3 regions of the Paenibacillus sp. FSL K6-1096 genome follow, and region 2 is predicted to be linked to each of the others. Evidence: riboswitches for the same ligand, from Rfam matches in the RefSeq annotation. Region 2 holds a riboswitch; each other region holds the start of a gene.
What was found. A riboswitch is a leader RNA that binds a small molecule or an ion and turns the genes downstream of it on or off. The one in region 2 is predicted to bind cyclic di-AMP.

Region 1: another riboswitch for cyclic di-AMP. It lies ahead of MHI24_RS16925 (C40 family peptidase); the one in region 2 lies ahead of MHI24_RS06600 (hypothetical protein).
Region 3: another riboswitch for cyclic di-AMP. It lies ahead of MHI24_RS16570 (3D domain-containing protein); the one in region 2 lies ahead of MHI24_RS06600 (hypothetical protein).

What each region holds. Positions count from the first base shown of each region.
Region 1 covers NZ_CP150274.1:3,788,654-3,793,984, reverse strand. The annotation lists gene MHI24_RS16935 (M1 family metallopeptidase) at 1-1,027, shown strand, start outside; gene MHI24_RS16930 (hypothetical protein) at 1,037-1,870, shown strand; cyclic di-AMP (ydaO/yuaA leader) riboswitch at 2,090-2,229, shown strand; gene MHI24_RS16925 (C40 family peptidase) at 2,287-2,715, shown strand; cyclic di-AMP (ydaO/yuaA leader) riboswitch at 3,110-3,253, shown strand; gene MHI24_RS16920 (C40 family peptidase) at 3,258-3,749, shown strand; gene MHI24_RS16915 (GNAT family protein) at 3,990-4,475, shown strand; gene MHI24_RS16910 (cytochrome c) at 4,603-4,959, shown strand; gene MHI24_RS16905 (4a-hydroxytetrahydrobiopterin dehydratase) at 5,071-5,331, opposite strand, start outside.
Region 2 covers NZ_CP150274.1:1,459,635-1,464,965, forward strand. The annotation lists gene MHI24_RS06590 (Lrp/AsnC family transcriptional regulator) at 28-705, opposite strand; gene MHI24_RS06595 (SPFH domain-containing protein) at 863-2,287, opposite strand; gene MHI24_RS06600 (hypothetical protein) at 2,303-2,803, opposite strand; cyclic di-AMP (ydaO/yuaA leader) riboswitch at 3,176-3,354, opposite strand; gene MHI24_RS06605 (TetR/AcrR family transcriptional regulator) at 3,684-4,310, shown strand; gene MHI24_RS06610 (MMPL family transporter) at 4,339-5,331, shown strand, end outside.
Region 3 covers NZ_CP150274.1:3,714,880-3,720,210, forward strand. The annotation lists gene rsmI (16S rRNA (cytidine(1402)-2'-O)-methyltransferase) at 1-185, shown strand, start outside; gene MHI24_RS16555 (AbrB/MazE/SpoVT family DNA-binding domain-containing protein) at 846-1,100, opposite strand; gene MHI24_RS16560 (HD domain-containing protein) at 1,376-2,659, shown strand; gene MHI24_RS16565 (TatD family hydrolase) at 2,714-3,484, shown strand; cyclic di-AMP (ydaO/yuaA leader) riboswitch at 3,683-3,911, shown strand; gene MHI24_RS16570 (3D domain-containing protein) at 4,190-5,331, shown strand, end outside.

The sequences.
Region 1 (5,331 bases), 2.3 Mb from region 2:
GCTCTATCTAGACCCGCTGCACAAGAATCTGCAGGAGCGCTACTTCCAGGCAGCCGAGGCGGCGCTGACCGCCTTCAGCAAATGGTACGGCCCTTACCCGTATTCCACCTTGTCCATTGTCGTTCCGCCGGAGTCCGGCAACGGCGCAGGGGGAATGGAATATCCGACGCTGATCACCGCCTTCGGCGCTGCGGAGGCCTCGCCGGGAACCTCGCTGGAGCGCACCATCATCCATGAGATCGGCCACCAGTACTTCTACGGGATGCTGGCCAGCAATGAATTTGAAGAAGCTTGGCTGGATGAGAGCTTCACCTCTTACGCCGAGGACCGGCTGATGGAGCAGGAATACGGTGTAGCCGCAAGCCTCCCGCTCCAGTCCAGCCTGGTCTCGTCATCGCAGCCGCTCAATCTGGAGACCTGGAAATACAGCGGCGACGATGCCTACACACGCAATGTGTATATCCGGGGCAAGCTGGTGCTGAAGGATATCGAGCGGATTACGGGAGCCAAGAATATGGATGCCATTCTCTCCGCCTATGCCCGCAAATACCGCTTCAAGCATCCTTCCACCGCCGACTTCCAGAAGATTGTCGAGAAGGTAACCAAGCAGTCCTGGCAGACTTATTTTGACCGCTATGTCTATGCCGGAGGCGCTCCCGATTTCGCAGTGGACGATATAAGGCTCTCTGCCAGTGAGGCCGGCGGCAGCGAAGCACCCGGGTACAAGGCGGTAGTGGACGTAAGCAACAAAGGCACGCTATATTCCGATGTCCCCGTTAAATTCACCTTCTCCGACGGGTACACCGTGCAGCAGTACTGGAATGGCGAGGGCAAGTCCACATCCTTCGAGTTAGCGTACAAGGCACCTCTGGTCTCCGCTGAGATTGATCCGATGCATTCTGTCCTGCTGGAGAGCAGACATCTTAACAATTTCCGCATGGCGGGGCTGGAGGAGCGCACGCTCTCCCGCTGGACGCTCAGTGCGACGACACTGCTGGAAACTCTGCTCGGAACTCTTGGCTGGTGAGGTGAGGGAATGGTGAAAAGTTCAATAGCCCGCGGTTGGCTCAGCATGAAAGAGCAATTCTATATATTGATTCTGCTGTTTATCTACCGGCTGTTCTGGGGATATTTCCTGTACAAATTCATTAAAAGCGCCGTGGTTCCTGTGCTGCTCCGCTACCCTGACCCGGGCGCCGGCGGCAGCGAAATGGGCAGGCTGCTGTATTATATCGAGGGGCATACGGCCCTGCAGAGCGATCCTGCGGTGCTCCGGTGGCTGTGGCTCCTCCTGGGCCTGACGGTCCTGCGGCTGCTGCTCTCCCCTTTCATCCGGGCAGGTCTGCTGCATGAGCTTCATCAGGAGCGCGCCGGGGCGCGGGGGCTGTTCTTTTTTCCGGGTATGAAAAAGTACGGGCTGCCTGTGCTGCTGTTCAGCCTTGCCGAGTGGGTGCTGACCCTGCTTCCGCTCTATTGGCTGCTTCCGCGTATGTACCGGCTGCTGCTTGGCGGCATCATGAATTATCCGCTTCTGCTGAAGCTTGTGCCCTATGTGCTGGGCTGGCTCCTCTACCTCTTCATCATCCGCAAGCTCCTGCTCTATATGCAGTTCGGATATACCGCCGGTACCGGGATGTTCTCCTCGCTGCTGGTTTGCCTCAAGGTACTGCTGCCCTCCATTGGTATATCTATCGTTATGGGGGCGGGCAGTCTCGCCGTGCTGCTGATCTGCAGTGCGTCCGCGCTGCTGTATCCCGGCCTGCCCGCACTGCTGCTGCGCCAGGCAGCCCCGCTGCCCTCTAACCTGCTTGACATGTGGGGAATCGCTGCACAGTACCATCTATGGTCCAGCAAATCATTTCCACAATAAACTCCGGATAATCCGGCATACTAAAAAGAGTCACCGCCCCTTCCCCAGGGCGCAGGACTCTTTTTTCTTTGGGCATAGACAGCCGGATGGGTAAAAGCATTTGCAAATCGGAAAATCCTCTGTTACAATGATGGCTGTACTAGTAACAAAGTTGTAATCTTTATGACATGAATTTCTGCCAACCATGAAATGTAACGTTGTCGATATGTCACTATTCTGGTGCCTAACACGCCTAATTCCTTTGCACCGGGAAGTGGGGGAACCATATTTTGGGTGAATTGATCTCGCTTTAGAGGGGTCATAGGGGAACCTTCTACCGAATCCTTAAGCTAACCCCGCAGGCCTTGGAAGGAGTACATCTGTTGAGAGTTCAGAACTTCAAGAAGAAATGCACCGCCGCAGCGCTGGGTCTTGTGATGGTATTCACACTTGGGGCGGGCAGCGCCTTCGCCGATTCCAAAATGGATAAAGTCATTTCCAAAACCATTGGAACGTCGTACAAAACCGGAGGCACCACCACCAGCGGATTTGATTGCTCGGGATTCACCAAATATGTGTTCAAGAATGTAGGACTTACCCTGCCGCGCACCTCTAAGGCACAGTACAAAGTAGGGACGGCCGTATCCAAGAGCAATCTCCGTTCCGGCGATCTCGTATTCTTCAATACCCTGGGCAACGGAGTGTCCCATGTTGGTATTTATGTCGGAAACGGTAAGTTTGCACAGTCTTCCAGTTCACGCGGAGTCACTATCACTTCAATGAGCCAGTCCTACTGGGCCAACCGCTACGTTGGCGCCAAACGGGTAATGAGCACCACAGCCTACCAGGCTGTCGCGTACGATTGAGCTGAACGTTTGAATCAAACCCCGCAACTGTTAACCTCTAACATCCAAATGTAACTTATAGAAGCCCGGAATTTGATTATTGCCGTAATCATTTCCGGGTTTTTCCTTTACCTTATTCTACCTTTTACACCGGATTTCCGATCTTGAAACAGCATTTTATGGAAAACCAAAAGAAAAAAACATATAAAACTGGCTGTACGCATAGATATTTGTCCTAACGATGGGCTATAACTCTAAAAAACACAAAAAAGATGCATTAATATGTTATTAGTGATTGCCAATCTCTGCAGTCTTTGCTACAATTATCGCAGTGAGCTTTTAGTAACATTTTTGTAATTATTGAGTGACTTTTAATCAAGTTTTTGTCATGAATCGGATAAATAGCTAATCCTAATCAACAGTCGTGCCGAGTTCCCTAATGAATTAGGGAAACGGGGGAACCAGTTTTGGGTGAATTGACCTCCTATTCTAAGAGGGGTCATAGGGGACCTTCAACCGAACCCTTAAGCTAACCTCGTAGGCATCGGAAGGGGTATTTACTTTTGAAGAAGAAGCTAGCAGCCGCAGTACTGAGCTTATCCATTATCTTCACAATCGGGGCAGGAAGCGCTTTCGCGGATTCCAAGATGGATAAGGTGATCGACAAGGCCATCGGAACCAAATACGTATCCGGCGGTACTACCACCAATGGCTTTGATTGCTCCGGATTCACCATGTATGTTTTTGATAAGATCGGCATTAATCTGCCGCACCAATCGGGTTCCCAATACCAGATGGGCTCAGCCGTATCCCGTGATGAGCTAAGAGCAGGCGATCTTGTATTCTTCAATACCAATGGCAGAGGCGTCTCCCATGTCGGCATTTATGTCGGTGACGGCGATTTCGCACATGCTTCTTCTTCCCGCGGGGTTACCATCAGTTCGCTTAGCGACAGCTATTATGTCAACCGTTATATCGGTGCCAAGCGCATTATGAGCACAGACGCTTACAAGACGGTAGCGACGGATTCCCAGGACAACGACGACGTACAATAGACTTCATATTGCTAATGCATAGGCTCTTTTCCAGGATGATAACACATCTTTGGGGAAGAGCTTTTTCTTTCTTACTCCCTACTTACCCGTCTCAGAATTGGCCAAACACCCTTTCCGGCATTTCAGAAAATATTTTTTCGCATTTGTCAAGTTTCCGCCTCCCGGCAAGGAATTTGCGCGGAATCAGGCGTATGATGTATATATAGTTAACAAGAGCATTTAACGAGAGGAGACTGGCCTATGATTCGTTCTCCGCTAACCTTTTATGTAGTACCGATGGAATCGCTTCATGCCGAAGAGATCTGCAAGTGGGAATATAGCCCGCCTTACAATATATACGGCTGGATGTCCTGGGAGCAGATGCAGGCACTAGGCGTGGAATTCGGGGACCCGCAGCTGCGCAGCGAGCAATATGTTTCTGTGGTGGACGGACAAGGCATTCTGTGCGGGTTCGCCCAGCTGTTCCCCATGGAGGGTGTAGTCAGGCTCGGCGTGGGGATGCGGCCGGACCTGTGCGGCAATGGCCTGGGGCAGCAGTTCATGAAGGCTATCGTGCAGGCTGCACTGGCCCGTTACCCGGAGCGGGAGATCGATCTGGAGGTGTTGACCTGGAATCAGCGCGCTATCCGCGCTTACCAGAAGAGCGGGTTCACCATAACCGATACGTATGAACGCAGAACGCCTACCGGCAATAAGCCGTTTTATTGCATGGTCTATGACAAATAACACCCGAGGCATGGTTATGTGCAAAAAAGCAGGGGTTTTCCGTTCGTTTTTTTGACACAAATACTATGATAACGCTTCACCATCCGCTATAATGGAAGAAGCAGCTTACAGGGAGGGACGGATGCAGATGCAGAAATGGATCATGAGCGGTTTGTTTTTTGCCGCCTGCGCCTTTGCAGTGATCTTAATGTTTACCTTACCCGGCAAGTCCGAGGTGGCCGAAGAGAATAAACCAACGATGCCTGAGGTGGTGCTGGATGCTGCCAGTGCAGAGGCTACCGTGCAGGCCAGCTGTATCTCCTGCCACGGTGACCAGCTTCAGGGCGGTGTAGGCCCCAGCCTGCAGCAGGAAGGCGGCAAGCACGATGCAGCACAGATCTTCACGATTGTCACCAAGGGACGCGGGCAAATGCCTCCTTTCAAAGACAAGCTGGCCCCTGAAGAAATTGCCAACATTGCGTTATGGCTGGCCGAGAAGAAATAATACGTCTACTATTCAATGTGAAATGCCCGCTGCCAGAGAATTCTCTCCTGGAGCGGGCATTTTTATGATTCAGGCTCACCTGTCATTTCCATATCTATAGATACTGTCTCCCTAACGGTTCTTCTCAAAGGCCTCATTAAATTGATGGGCCTGGCGGATATCCAGCTTCTCCGCATCTGCAGCCAGGCGCAGAATAACGGTCTTGTAATCAATGGTGATGTGCGGATGATGATCGAATGCTTCCGAGATGGCAGCCACCTCATCCACAAAAGCGATTCCCTTCATGTATTCACTGAACATGTACTTGCGCACCAGGCTCTCCTTCTCCAGCCTCCAGCCCTCCAGCTTGCCGACCTCTTCCTGCAGCTCTTC
Region 2 (5,331 bases):
CCAAAAACTCAAAAAGCAGAAGCTTTGTCAAGCTAAAGCTTCGTGCAGCAGATCCAACAAGCGTTGTTGGTCTTGACTCGACAGCTGATCCATGATGCGGAGAAATTCGGATACCAGCTCTGTGAATTCGTCCCCAAGCTCGTCATTGATGGCTTGAATAACCGTCCCGAGAACCGTTCCGACAAACATCAGCATTCCGTTCTCTCTCTTCGGTGTTTTGGAGACCACAAGACGGATCAGCATTTCAGTTCTACCGCCCAGCTTCTTCACATAGACCAGCAGCAGTCCGAGAATATAGCCGCAGAATTCAATGCTGGATGACTTGGAAGGAATTTCGTTCATCATTCTTTGAATCAGGTCGTTAACATTGCCATTCTTTACGCTTTGGAGCAGATTGCGGATATGGGCCACCGTCTGCTCCCAGTCCGCCGGATTTAAGGAATCGCTCAAATTTTGTTTGAACAGGTCGGACGCCTTGACGGTTGGAGCAAACACTACCTGAGAACGTCCGGTGTCCTTGGAGTTCACTTCATAGCTGCGGGTTACAAACCCGAGCTTTTCGATTTCCTTCAGCATATCATAAGCCGTCCATTTACTGACTCCGAGTGAACGGGCCAACGTCTCATAATGAATCGGCAGGCTGGTGCGCTGATACAGTTCAACCAGCTGCCCCAATAATTGCAGCCGTCGTTTTGTAAGTGGCATAGATGCACCTCGAGAATTTTTGTTTTTTGGTTTTTTGGTTTTTTGGTTTTTTGTGTTTTTTATATTACCACTCCCTTCCTTCGTTCGTCAATCTAAGATTCACGGGCAGAAACGGCAAAGAACCCTCATTGGCTGAAGGTTCTTAAACTCTCAAGTCCTACCCTTGCTCCTTATCCCGGCCAAGCAGTCCGCTGAGCGCCTCAGTCACGTTCATGCCGGTAAGTGTCTGGGTCAGCTCTGGAACCTGGGCCATAATTTTGGCGATATCACCCGTAATCTTGTTCACGCCTGAAGAAGCGCCGTCCTGGGAGATGACCGTGATCTTGTCGACCTTGGCCAGCGGGGAGGCGATCTTGTCGGCCAGCTCCGGCAGAATCTTCAGGAATTCCACGGTCAGCGCCGCTTGCGTGAACTGCTTGTAGGCCTCCGCTTTCTTCTGCAAAGCTCCTGCTTCGGCTGCCCCGGCGAGCTGAACGATCTCCGCATTCGCCTTCCCTTTCGCCAGCTCTGCTTCCGCCGTTGCCAGCCCGCGCTTGGTCGTCGTGGCCGCTTCAGCTTCCGCCTCCAGAATCTGCCGCTGCTTGGCGGCTTCCGCTCTCATAATGGTCGCCTGATTCTCCGCCTGAGCCGGCTTGATCACTGTCGCCTCCAGCTCCTTCTGCTTCAGCTCAACTTCAATCTCGCGGACCGTCCGGTTGGCTTCGGCTTCCATTTGGGTGATTTTGACCTGCTCGGTGACCAGCGATTGCTTGATCTTGTTCTGTTGCAGTTCGTAAGCCAGATCCGCCTGCGCCTTCTTCACTTCGGTCTCCAGCTTGAAGTCGGCCTGCTTAATATTCAGCTCCTTCTCGAACAGGGATTCCTTCGCACGGGCTGCCGTTCCCGCTTCTATCGTCGCCTGGTGGGCATTGGCTTTGGCAATCGAGGATTCCTTCTCCGCCTCAGCCTGCTTGATCTGGATGTCGCGCTCTGCCTCCGCTTTGGCAATGCTGGCATCACGGCGGATACGTTCAATCTCGGGTACCCCCATATTGTCGATGTACCCTTTGTCATCGGTAATCTTTTTGATGGTGAAGCTGACGACCTCCAGCCCCATTTTGTCGAGGTCCTCTGAGCAGGTCTCCCGCATCTTGCTGTTGATCTCATCCGGGGTCTTCAGAATCGATTCGACCGACAGCTGGCCGATCAGTCCGCGCAGATGGCCTTCCACCGAATGCAGGATAATCGTCTCGCGGTCCTCCTCCGGCCGGTCAATGAACTGCTCGCTGGCGGTCAGGATTGCGGTGGGATCGCTTTTGATCTTAATCTGGGCGACGGCCTCCAGGTTGAGCTTGATGCCCTGCCGGGAGAACATGGCCTGCGCCGGAATGACATCGAAGCTCATCAGCATCATCGAGATGGTCTTATTGTTCTGAAAGCCGGGGATGACGAAGGTCCCGCCGCCTTGCACCACTCTTTTGCCGCCGAGGCCGTATACGATCATTGCCTGGTTGGGCGGTACCTTCTTATACGCGGTCACGATGCTGGACAGGACCAGCAGAATCACTACAACGATTGCTCCAGTAACATAGAGAATTAACATTAGCTCCGACACTCCCTATTCAATTTGTCCCATTTCCCGTTCAAAAAGCGTTACCGCTGCAAGCCCCTTCTCCACCCGCACAATAATCACCCGGTCGCCCCGGTTCAGCTCCTGTCCGGGTTCAGCCCTTACGCCGATGGAGCGCATGGTGCCGAGCAGCACATATTTCATCTCCCCGACGGCTCCGTCCGCTGCGGCGATGCTAATATATCCGAGCTGACCGGCCGGGTCATACTCCCATTCACTCATGCTGCTGTCGTACCGGGTCATGATCCGGGCCAGCACCGTATAGAGCAGAATGCCCGGCAGCAGGGCAATCACGGTGCAGACCAGCACCACTGGCAGCAATTGCATCCCGCTGAATTTTGTCAGCATGTAACCCGTGCCGCCCCAGACGGTGACCGACACCATCAGCGGCAGAATCGGCAGTACCCCCGGCCCTCCGGCATCACTGCCACCCGCATGGATATGTCCCGCCAGGCCATGCCCGTGAATACTGCCGCTGAGCAGGAGCACCAGCCCCGCCCAGAAGCAGACGATGAATACAGTAGCGATGGTAATCCCCTCCTTTCAGTGGATTGTGGTGATGAGTCAAGTGATTAATTATTGTTGTTATAAGATGTTGTATTACTATCGCCGTTACTAATCCGCCTGGGTTTCCAAGCAGGACTGCTTGGTTAGATGGGAGCGGAGGCGCAAGGTGGTTCGGGTGCACTAGTGCTCTTCATTAACTCTAACTCCCGTCCACTCTTCGCCCCCAGTAAACTTCCGGCTCCTTCCCCCCAGCCACTTCAAGCGCAACCTGAGGGCTTCCTCCCTTACCCGTACAGCAAAAAGACCACAGCAGCAACAGGGCTCTCCGTGGTCGGTTAATCGATCATGGCGCTCATCCTCTCTCTTCGAGGCTTACGGGGTTAGCTGACGGATTCGGGCAGCGAGATTGCCCTACCTTACCGGTGTCATAGCAGCACGCAGTAAGGATTCACCCCAGAGTGCAGCAGCATCACTTCCGCCGCTTCACCCGTTGGTTCCCCCGTTCCCGTAACGGAATTCAGCCGCCTGTGAGAACAGTGTTATGTCATTCGGTTGATGATTGAATCTTACGCCTGCGGCCCGGCAAAGTAAAACGCGGCAGTTGGCAAAAGAAGCCAAACCCGCCGTCCCTATACGAATGAAGGCGCATTCTTGCGCTGCGCTCTTATGCGGCCGGGGATTTGCTCGTTCTTGCGCCTTTTTGCGAAAGCGGGTTTATTCGTAAAATTTGAAATATTCACATTTCCGTCACTAGATGCTCATTGTGCAACATTGCCCTTTGGGCAATAATATAACCTATAGCTATTACTATTCAACCCATGCTATTCAGCGCAATAGCAGCAGAAAGGAGGAAACAGGAAGCTTGAATTCCAAACTGAACCTGCGGGACAAAAAAAAGGAGGCCACCGCCTACGCCTTGTCCACCGCCGCCTTTGAGCTTGCGCTTGAGCACGGCATGGACGGCTTCATTGTGGACGATGTGGTGCAGAAGGCCGGTTATTCCCGGCGGACCTTTGCCAATTACTTCTCTTGCAAGGAGGAGGCGGTCGCCGCTTATTTCATTGGCAATATTGCAGCCAAAGAGAAAGAAGAGGCGGATCACACGCTGGCCGCTCAGCCGCCGGATGCTACGCCGCTCGATGTCCTGTACAATCTGCTGAAACTCCAATTCACCTCGGAGTTCCTGCATAAGCTGCGGCAGTTCGTCTCCCTGGCGCATCAGCATCCGTCCCTGGAGCCTTACATTCTCAATGTCTTCCGGCATTTGCAGATCACCGCCCAGGAGACGCTGGAGCAGTTCACCCATGGACGGTATGCCGATGGATATACCCACCTGCTGGCCGGTGCCGTCTACGGGGCCTTCGTGCCCATTCTGGACGGACGGCTGAATGTGATGCTGCCGGGCGAGCAGCTGAGTGCAGACTCCGAAGCTATGCCGTTTGACCAATATTTGAATTCGATGTTCGCTTACTTACGCAACGGCTTCTAAATTTAGAGATACAGAGGAGAAACCATTCATGTCTACTTTTCTATACCGTTTAGGCAAATCGGCTTATGCCAGGCCCTGGATGTTCATTGCTGTCTGGATCGTCATACTCGGTGTGATCGGCACCCTTATCGGAGTGAACGGCATTCAGTCCAGCTCCGAGATGAAAATTGAAGGCACCGAGTCGCAAAAAGTGCTGGATAAGCTGTCCAAAGAGCTGCCCGCTGCGGCCGGAGGTCAGGCAAGTGTAGCCTTCACTGCACCTGAAGGCGAACGGCTGGACACGCCGGAGCGCGCTGCGTTGCTGCTGAAGGCGATCAATGATGTGTACAGCATGGAGTATGTCATCAACCCTGCTGAGCTGGCTGCCCAAGCAGCTGCTGCGGCTGGTCAAGGCGCTACCGATCCTTCTGCTGCCGCCGCAGGCCAAGGTGCTGCCGCCGATCCTTCCGCTGCCGCCGCAGGCCAAGGCGCTGCCGCGGCCCAAGCGGTCCCGTTCGGCCCGCTGATGGCTGACGGCATGCCTGTTCCCGGCGTAATGCTGTCGGCGGACGGCAATATTGCCTTGTTCCAGTTCCAGTTCACCGTGCAGCAGACCTCGCTGCCCTCCAATGTGCCGGATGATATCATCGACACAGTGACCGAGGTCGAACAGTCCGGCTCCGGGATTACAGCGATTCCAAGCGATTCGCTCAAAAGCATTCCGGCCATCGGCTCCACCGAAGCTATCGGAGTTGCCGTCGCCGCCATCGTATTATTCATGACGCTGGGCTCGGTGGTGGCCGCCGGTCTGCCGCTGATTACTGCGCTGCTGGGCGTGGCCATCAGTGTCGGAGGCGCCTTCGCGCTGGGCAGCCTGATCCAGATGAACGACATCACCCCGGTACTGGCCGTAATGATCGGTCTGGCTGTAGGGATCGACTACTCGCTGTTCATTGTGAACCGGCAGCGCCGCCTCATTCTTGATGAGAAGCTAAGCGCCGGGGAAGCCGCCAGCCGGGCGCTGGGTACGGCGGGAAGCGCG
Region 3 (5,331 bases), 2.3 Mb from region 2:
AGGGGGAGAGCAAGGAAGAGGCAGAACTGGCCGAATCCTCCTGGTGGCGCGAGCTTGAGGTGGAGGCGCATGTTGCCCACTATGAAGCTTCAGGCTTACCACGTAAAGAGGCTATGAAAAAAGCCGCGTCCGACCGCGGCCTGTCTAAGAGGGATATTTATAACTCGCTGCTCGAGCGGGAATAGAAGATTACTTTGGAAAAAGAAATATTTAAAGGGTATAACTGGTTGTAAATGGTTGAAATTTATTTATATAATAGGTAACAAGCGGTTGGGATTAGCTAACTAATAGAAGCATTCTTATCCAAATCATCCATGGTGTGATGTTCCAACTATATAAAATAAATCCTTCGGCACTATAACTCCTGTCATGGTCGGCGAAGCCGCCATAAGGTCTTGTCATGGCTGGCGAAGCCACCATAAGGTCTTGTCATGGCCGGCGAAGCCGCCATACCGCGCAGCCGCCGTAGGCAATATGCCTATGGCGCCCCCCTCGCGGGTAAGGCCCTGAGGACGTACCGTCAGGGAGTCCGAGAAGGGCCGGTCCTGCGCCGAACATTGCTTCCTTCCGCGCCAGTTGCAGGGATTCGCCGAGCTTCCAGGTGTCCAGAGGGCAGGTGCCCTTTGGGGCCCTCCCCGTGGGGAGGGTTTGGGAGGGGAAGCAGCAGATTTTATAAGTCAAGGTTGTGAAATGGTTGTAAAAATGCTTTCTAGGGAAAAGGGGAATCCGGGGAAAGTCCCCGGAAATTAAGATAAAAAAATACCTCCCGCGCGAACAGGAGGCCAAGGAGATATAAAAAGGTTAGAATTAACAATTGGATTAGTTCCTATTATACCCTATTTATCTTAGTTTGTCACAGGGGTAGGGATAGTAGAAATACATTCATGGCAAACAATTTTACCCTTGAAGTAAGTTACATTCTCAGCATTGCCGCAGAAAATACAAGCAGGCTCGTATTTCTTAAGCATGATCCGCTCACCGTCCACGTAAATTTCGAGCGCATCTTTTTCTCCAATGCCAAGGGTGCGACGCAATTCAATCGGAATAACGACCCGTCCAAGCTCGTCTACCTTACGTACAATTCCTGTTGATTTCATCATTACAATCGTTGCTCCTCTCAATGTTCAAAAGCGTCATTATTCGACATTCTTCACTGTTTTATGATATTTATAATACCAACCATTCCCAAAACAGTCAACCTTTTTTGAGGTTAATTTTAAGGAATCTTTTGCGAAAACTTTTATTCCGCTGGGGAACAAGCATTTTCTTTACAAAGAGCAGTAAAAGTCTTTTGTCGATTTGTCAGTACAATAATCGTCAACTTTCGACATTATATGACACTATTTCTTATAAAACAAGAAAAGGAGTTGAGCTCATGAGGCAGCCTTTGTCTGAAGAGAAAGTATTTAAGGACCCGGTTCACAACTATATTCACGTGCAGGACACCATTATTTGGAGACTGATTAACACCCCGGAATTCCAGCGTCTGCGGCGCATAAGGCAGCTTGGCACCTCTTATCTGACCTTCCATGGCGCAGAGCACAGCCGGTTCTCCCATTCGCTTGGCGTGTATGAGATTACCCGCAGAATCATCTCCCAATTCGAACGGAGCGGCTACAAGGACTGGATGCCTGAAGAAAGACTGCTTACGCTGTGCGCCGCGCTGCTGCATGATCTGGGACATGGCCCGTTCTCCCATTCTATAGAAGAAGCTTTTGAAATGGATCATGAGGACTGGACCCGGCGGATTATTCTGGAGGATACCGAAATTACGGCCATCTTGCGCGATGTGGCAGATGATTTCCCCGCCAAGGTGGCTTCGGTCATTGCCAAAACCTATGAGCACGAAATTGTTGTCAATTTGGTGTCGGGACCGCTGGATGCCGACCGGATGGATTATCTGCTGCGGGATGCGTACTATACAGGGGTGAATTACGGAACGATCGACATCGACCGGATTCTGCGGATGCTGCGTCCGTATGACGGCCGGGTGGTGGTCAAGGAATCAGGAATGCACGCTATCGAGGATTATCTGATGTCCCGTTATCAGATGTATTGGCAGGTCTATTTCCACCCGGTGACCCGCAGCTCGGAGATTATTCTCCGGCAGATTCTCCGCAGAGCCAAGGAGCTGGTGCTGGAGGGACATGCCTTCCGGTTCATGATTGAGCCATTAAGCGATTTGTTCAGCGGAGAGGTGTCGGTGGCCCAGTACCTGCTGCTGGATGAGGCGCTGATGCAGACGGCCTTCATGCAGTGGACGCTGGAGGACGACCCGGTGCTGAGCGATCTGTGCAGCCGGTTTATTCACCGCAGGCTGTATAAATATGTAGAGACGGAGCATCTCGATTCCGAGACGATTGACGAAATCCGCCGCAGCTTCTCAGCGGCCGGGCTGCGTGCCGATTATGATCTGGAGATTGATTATCCCACCGATCTGCCTTATGATGTGTTCCGTCCGGGAGACGGATTCGACAGCAAACAGATCCTGCTGCTGGACCGGCATGAGCGGCTGAGGGAAATCTCTGAGGTCTCGGATATTGTCCGCTCGATCAGCGGAATACACCGGGGGCGGTACCATCTTTATTTTCCGCAGGATAAGGTACAGAAAGCCCTTCCGCAGCTGCCGGCAAGGATAGCAGAAATTTTCGCCAGGTAACCGCTTAAGCTTGACCCTATACTATAGAAATTAAGGCAGAAAGGATGTTCATTCATGCAGTTATTCGACACACATACCCATCTGGATGCGCCGCAATTCGACGAAGACCGCGAAGAGGTGATTGCCCGCGCCCATGCCTCCGGAGTCAGCAAAATGATCAATATCGGCTTCAACCGCGAGACGATTCCGACCACGATGCAGCTTGCTGAGCAATATGATTATATTTATGCAGCGGTGGGCTGGCATCCCCAGGATGCGGTCACTATGAAGGACGGGGACCTCGAATGGATTGCTTCCCTGTGCGCCCATCCCAAGGTCGTTGCCATCGGCGAGATCGGGCTGGATTACTATTGGGATACCTCTCCGAAGGATGTGCAGCATGAAGTATTCCGCAAGCAGATTGGCCTGGCCCGTGAGCTGAAGATGCCGATCAGCATTCATAACCGGGATGCCCATGAGGATGTTGTCCGCATTCTCCGCGAGGAGAAGGCCAGTGAGGTGGGAGGCGTGATGCATTCCTTCTCCGGGAGCTGGGAGACTGCCAAAATGTGTCTGGATCTCGGGTTCCATTTGTCCTTCGGGGGGCCTATCACCTTCAAGAACGCCAGGGTGCCCAAAGAGGTGCTTGCCCAGACTCCGCTGGACCGGCTCCTGATCGAAACGGACTCGCCATACCTGACACCACACCCGTTCCGGGGCAAGCGAAATGAGTCCGCTCATGTGAGATTGGTCGCCGAGGCAGCAGCGGAAATAAAAGGCTTGGAATTACAGGAATTGGCGGAAATTACGTATGCGAACGCACTGGAACGATTTGGGATAGTCTGAAAAAGCGAGTAAAAGCGGTCAAAAATGAAGTATAGCCGATATATTGAACTTTTTTAATCGAAAAACAGCCGGATATTACAATATTTTAATGATTTTTTTACGTAAACGTGGTTGAATCGTCCTTTACAACATGCATCAAAACAGGATATCATCTTTTCAGTGCAGTGAGCTGTTGTTTCAGTGACAGCCACTTATTCATGGATCGTCTCGCTTAATCTCCGTATGGAGAACGGGGGAACCGATAATTGCTCTGCCGCATGAACGTACCTAGCACAGCACAGAATTGCCGCAGACAATTATTTGATTTCTTTACGTGGTCTTTGGGGTGAATTTAAGGGCAACCGCCGTGAGCGGGTGACCTAAGATAGGGCATCTCTCTTATGCCCGAACCCGACAGCTAACCCCGTAAGCGTAAGTAAGAGAGGAAACCTCGTGCATAGCCGCCTGTATTCGACACCGGAGAAGCCACGAAAGAGTCCTCTGTGAACTCTTTCTTGGCTTTTTTGTTTTGAATATTGCGGATGATCCCGGCATACTGTTATATAACAGATCCGGGAGTCACCATGCCGAGAGGCGATCCATGAGCAGGAGACGCTGAAGCAATGCGGGCGTATCCTGTTGTAATCTCAAACTTAGTTTCGTCAGAAGTGATTCAGTCACCTTGATATACTTGGACGACGGGGCTATGTAAGGAGGATGGAGAGAGTGGGCGTATTCCAACCAGAGGTATCCCATGATTCGCAATCATCCAGCAGGTCTTTCGCATTACGGTGGAAGCAAGTCAACCCCCGGGTATTATTGCTTGCCGGTGTGTTATCCCTTGTGATCGCACTGTTCATTCTGCTGTACGTACACGGTCAGAGCAAAAAGGAAATTACTCTAGTCATAGACGGACGGGTACAGACGCTGGAGACGCGCGAGGCGCTGCTCAGTGATGTACTGGCCAAAGAACAGATATCGCTCCAGGAGCATGATGAATTATCTTTTGCCCTTAGTGATGAGATAAAAGACGGCGACCGTGTCGTTATTAACACCGCACAGAGGTTCATCCTTACGGCGGACGGAAAGACAAAGGTATTATTCACGACCGAGGATACTATTGGTCAGGCAATCGGCAAGCTGGGCTATAGCCTGGAAGGCTTAGACAAGATTTACCCTTCGAAAGACACCGCAGTATCTGCCGATATGAAAGTCAAGATTGTCCGGGTTAACAAGCAGGTCGTCCAGCGGACCACCAACCTGCCGTTCCGGGTCATCAAGACAGCAGACCCCTCATTAACCAAGGGAACCGTTCGGGTAGCACAGGCAGGCAAGCCGGGCGTAATGATCCAGCACATCGAGAAGGTCTATCACGATGGCGAGCTGGCATCCATGCGCATGATCGGCAAGGAAGTACACACAGTCACCAAAGACAAGGTGATTGCCGTGGGCACCAAGCCTCTTCCTAAGCCCGTTGTTGTGGCCACAACTTCCAAACCCGAAGCAACCTCCAAATCATCCAAAGTCAGCGCTAAGGCGAACAAGGTAACGAGCAAGGCAGGCGTGAATTTTGAGTATAAGCGCATGATCAAAAATGTATCCATGACGGCGTATTCCTCGCAGGAGCCGGGTATTGGAACCCGTACCGCCTCAGGCACACGTGTGACAGAAGGGCGTACTATCGCTGTTGATCCGAATGTAATTCCGATTGGCTGGTGGGTGTACATTGAAGGATTAGGATTCCGCCGCGCAGAGGATACCGGCGGTGCCATCAAAGGCAATAAGGTGGATGTCTATTACGATTCACTGAGCCATGCGCGTAATTTCGGCCGGAAGTCACGGACCCTCTATGTCATCGGACCGGTGAA